DNA from 2 places in the Streptomyces sp. NPDC048275 genome. Region 2 is predicted to be linked to the other one. Evidence: predicted binding sites of a transcription regulator. Region 2 holds the regulator's gene; the other holds the start of a gene.
The links. The regulator HrcA, encoded in region 2, represses chaperone genes, less so after heat shock. The targets are predictions, from matches to a motif close to TTNGCACTCNGNNNNNCNGAGTGCNAA.
Positions count from the first base shown of each region.

Region 1: a site for HrcA is predicted at 759-785, ahead of groL (chaperonin GroEL). Genes of this name have one in related genera too.

Region 1 is NZ_JBEZLR010000005.1:38,394-40,791, reverse strand. Features, by position in the region: gene AB0D57_RS05100 (cold-shock protein) at 384-593, shown strand; gene groL (chaperonin GroEL) at 947-2,398, shown strand, end outside.
Region 2 is NZ_JBEZLR010000102.1:31,039-33,436, forward strand. Features, by position in the region: gene dnaJ (molecular chaperone DnaJ) at 1-811, opposite strand, end outside; gene hrcA (heat-inducible transcriptional repressor HrcA) at 812-1,828, opposite strand; gene AB0D57_RS38870 (MBL fold metallo-hydrolase) at 2,063-2,398, shown strand, end outside.

The DNA.
Region 1 (2,398 bases), on a different contig from region 2:
GAAGCGGAGGGGGCAATTCTGTATGGTTGAGCGCGGTACAGTTGGGGAAGCTGCTTCGCTTTCCATGCCGGATGCATATGAGCTTCAGTGATTTCCCGGCCGGTTGCCCGATAAGAAGTAGCCAAAGTGCCCCACCTTTTTGAGCCGTTTATGGCATTTATGGGGCCCGACTTGCCCTGAATCCTTGCTAATTCTCCGCATATTTCCGATCGGGCGCGCTCGGAATTCTCGTCCGATTGACCTGTTGCAGAGGGCAGTTGGACAGATACATTCAGCCGCGGTCGACGCGTTCCGGCGCACACCCCCAACCGTTGGGGGGTGAGGTCTGACCCGGGCCCGCGAAGTGCGGTCCTGTGCAAGGGCCAGTAATAGGGGAGTTAGGCATGGCTCAGGGCACCGTCAAGTGGTTCAACGCGGAGAAGGGGTACGGCTTCATCGCGGTCGACGGTGGTGCGGATGTTTTCGTCCACTACAGCGCGATTCAGATGGACGGCTACCGCACCCTGGAAGAGGGTCAGCGGGTCGATTTCGAGATCTCGCAGGGCCAGAAAGGGCCGCAGGCGGACATGGTCCGACTCGCGGCCACCGGCTGAAGCACGCGCCGACTGACTGTTCGACGTGACGAAGGGCTCGTATCCCCACCAGGGGGTGCGGGCCCTTCGGTCTGTCCGTCTGCCTGCCGGTCGGCCCGCCCGGCCGCCCGTCTGTCCGGCCGACCGTGCGCGCCCCCGTGTTCACCTGCGGATCGGCCGGAGCCGCTTGCACTCGGCAGGGGCGAGTGCTAATCATTGGCGTTAGCACTCTGAAGGTGAGAGTGACAACGAGGACCGGGTCGGTGAGGCCCGCAGGCCAAGTGGGGCAAGGAACCACGAGGTATGCAGGCCGTCCGTCGCGGGCGCCAGCGCGGTCCGGAGCAATCCACCCCAGTCCGGGAGGACCACTTCACATGGCCAAGATCATCGCGTTCAACGAGGAGGCGCGGCGAGGCCTCGAGCGCGGCATGAACCAGCTCGCGGACGCCGTCAAGGTCACCCTTGGCCCCAAGGGCCGCAACGTCGTCCTCGAGAAGAAGTGGGGTGCCCCCACGATCACCAACGATGGTGTTTCCATCGCCAAGGAGATCGAGCTCGAGGACCCGTACGAGAAGATCGGCGCCGAGCTGGTCAAGGAAGTCGCCAAGAAGACGGACGACGTCGCCGGTGACGGTACGACCACCGCGACCGTTCTCGCGCAGGCGCTGGTCCGCGAGGGCCTGCGCAACGTAGCCGCGGGTGCCAACCCGATGGCCCTCAAGCGCGGTATCGAGAAGGCCGTCGAGGCCGTCTCCGGTGCCCTGCTCGAGCAGGCCAAGGATGTCGAGACCAAGGAGCAGATCGCTTCCACGGCCTCCATCTCCGCCGCCGACACCCAGATCGGCGAGCTCATCGCCGAGGCGATGGACAAGGTCGGCAAGGAAGGCGTCATCACCGTCGAGGAGTCCCAGACCTTCGGTCTGGAGCTGGAGCTCACCGAGGGTATGCGCTTCGACAAGGGCTACATCTCGGCGTACTTCGCCACCGACATGGAGCGTATGGAGGCCGTCCTCGACGACCCGTACATCCTGATCGCCAACTCGAAGATCGCCAACGTCAAGGACCTGCTCCCGCTCCTCGAGAAGGTCATGCAGTCGGGCAAGCCGCTGCTGATCATCGCCGAGGACGTCGAGGGCGAGGCTCTGTCGACGCTGGTCGTCAACAAGATCCGTGGCACCTTCAAGTCCGTCGCCGTCAAGGCCCCGGGCTTCGGTGACCGCCGCAAGGCCATGCTCGGCGACATCGCCATCCTCACGGGCGGCGAGGTCATCTCCGAGGAGGTCGGCCTCAAGCTGGAGAACGCCGGGATCGACCTGCTCGGTCGCGCCCGCAAGGTCGTCATCACCAAGGACGAGACCACGATCGTCGACGGCTCCGGCTCCGCCGACCAGGTCGCCGGTCGCGTCAACCAGATCCGTGCCGAGATCGAGAACTCGGACTCGGACTACGACCGCGAGAAGCTCCAGGAGCGCCTGGCGAAGCTGGCCGGCGGCGTGGCCGTCATCAAGGCCGGTGCCGCCACCGAGGTCGAGCTCAAGGAGCGCAAGCACCGCATCGAGGACGCCGTTCGCAACGCGAAGGCGGCCGTCGAGGAGGGCATCGTCGCCGGCGGTGGCGTGGCCCTCATCCAGGCTTCCTCGGTCTTCGAGAAGCTGGAGCTGACGGGTGACGAGGCGACCGGCGCCAACGCCGTGAAGCTCGCGCTGGAGGCCCCGCTCAAGCAGATCGCCGTCAACGGTGGTCTCGAGGGTGGCGTCATCGTCGAGAAGGTGCGCAACCTGCCCGTCGGCCACGGCCTGAACGCCGCGACCGGTGAGTACGTCGAC
Region 2 (2,398 bases):
TGACCGTGCAGTGCAGATCGTCCCCGCGCCGCTGGAAGGTCGCGTGCGGAAGCTCGTGGATCTCGACGTAGAGGTCACCGGCGGGCCCACCACCGGGCCCGACCTCCCCCTCGCCCGCGAGCTGAATCCGCGTGCCGTTGTCGACACCGGCCGGAATCTTGACCGTGAGCGTCCGCCGCGACCGCACCCGCCCGTCGCCCGCGCACTCCGGGCACGGAGTCGGGACGACGGTCCCGAAGCCCTGGCACTGCGGACACGGCCGCGAGGTCATGACCTGCCCCAGGAAGGACCGCGTGACCTGGGACACCTCACCGCGACCGCGGCACATGTCACAGGTCTGCGCGGAGGTCCCCGGCGCGGCACCCTCACCGCTACAGGTCCCGCACACCACAGCCGTGTCGACCTGGATGTCCTTCGTCGTACCGAAGGCTGCCTCGTCCAGCTCGATCTCGAGCCGGATCATGGCGTCCTGGCCACGGCGCGTACGCGAGCGCGGTCCGCGCTGCGACGCCGTGCCGAAGAACGCGTCCATGATGTCCGAGAAGTTTCCGAAGCCACCCGCGCCGAAGCCGCCGGCGCCCGCGCCGCCCGACTGGGACAGCGGGTCGCCACCGAGGTCGTAGACCTGCTTCTTCTGCGGGTCCGACAACACCTCGTACGCGGCGTTGATCTCCTTGAACCGCTCCTGCGTCTTCGGATCGGGATTGACATCCGGGTGCAGCTCGCGTGCGAGCCGCCGGAATGCCTTCTTGATCTCGTCCTGGGACGCGTCGCGGCGCACGCCGAGTACGGCGTAGTAGTCCGTGGCCACTTAAGACTCCGCCAGGATCTGTCCGACGTACCGTGCCACCGCTCGTACCGCTCCCATCGTTCCGGGGTAATCCATGCGGGTCGGTCCGACCACGCCGAGTTTCGCTACTGCCTCGTCGCCCGAACCGTAGCCGACGGAGACGACGGACGTGGAGTTGAGTCCCTCGTACGCGTTCTCGTGACCGATCCGTACGGTCATGCCCGAATCCCCCGCCTCACCAAGGAGCTTGAGGAGGACGACCTGCTCCTCCAGCGCTTCGAGGACCGGGCGGATCGTGAGGGGAAAATCATGTCCGAAGCGCGTGAGGTTGGCGGTGCCGCCGATCATCAGCCGCTCCTCGGTCTCCTCGACGAGTGTCTCCAGCAGGGTGGAGAGCACCGCCGTGACCGTACCGCGGTCCTCCGCCTCGAAGGCGTCCGGGAGGTCCTGCACGAGCTGCGGGACGTCCGCGAAGCGACGGCCCGCGACCCGGCTGTTGAGACGGGCCCGCAGATCGGCGAGCGACGTCTCCCCGAACGGCGCCGGGCAGTCGATCATGCGCTGCTCGACCCGGCCCGTGTCCGTGATCAGGACGAGCATCACGCGCGCGGGGGCGAGCGCCAGCAGCTCGACGTGCCGCACCGTCGAGCGCGTCAGCGAGGGGTACTGCACGACGGCGACCTGCCGCGTCAGCTGCGCGAGCAGCCGCACGGTCCGCCCCACGACGTCGTCGAGGTCCACCGCACCGTCGAGGAAGTTCTGAATGGCACGCCGCTCGGGCGCGGTCATCGGTTTGACGCCCGCGAGCTTGTCGACGAAGAGCCGATAGCCCTTGTCGGTGGGGATCCGCCCGGCGCTGGTGTGCGGCTGGGCGATGTACCCCTCGTCCTCCAGGGCAGCCATGTCGTTGCGGACGGTGGCCGGGGACACCCCGAGCCGGTGCCGCTCGGTCAGCGCCTTGGAACCGACCGGCTCCTCGGTGCCGACATAGTCCTGGACGATGGCGCGCAGCACTTCCAGCCTGCGTTCACTGAGCATCGCGCACACCTCCAGCTGTCTGCCCGTCGGCTCCTTGGCTTCCCGCTTGGCACTCAGCGCGCGCGAGTGCCAGCATCCCCCGGCCCAGTGTACGGCCGCCGGGTACGGCCCCGGCAAGGGCGGGCCCGCGATCTTGTGCGGCTCATGCCGGCGCGTCCCGCGATCCCGCGCCACGTATGCCGACGTGTCCCGCGATGTCGCACCGGCACACGCCCACACCGCTAGCGTCACCGCATGAAGGTGACTTGGGAAGAGTCGGCGTGGCAGGAGCTGGCCCCGAGGGTGGGGCGGCGGCGACTTCCGGTCTGGGACTGCACGGCCGGCCTGGTGGTGGGCGAGGGCGCGGCACTCATGATCGACGCCGGGTCGAGCCTCGGCGAGGGCGCACGGTTGCGCGCCGAGGCGTTGCGGCTCCTCGGCCCGGGCCGTCGAGTGACGCATCTCGCACTCACCCACCCCCACTTCGACCACGTGTTCGGCGCCGCGGCGTTCGCGGGCGTGCAGGTCTTCGGGGCGGTCGGGCTGGACGCGGTCCTCGCGCACGAACGCGAGGAGCTGTGCGCCGACGCC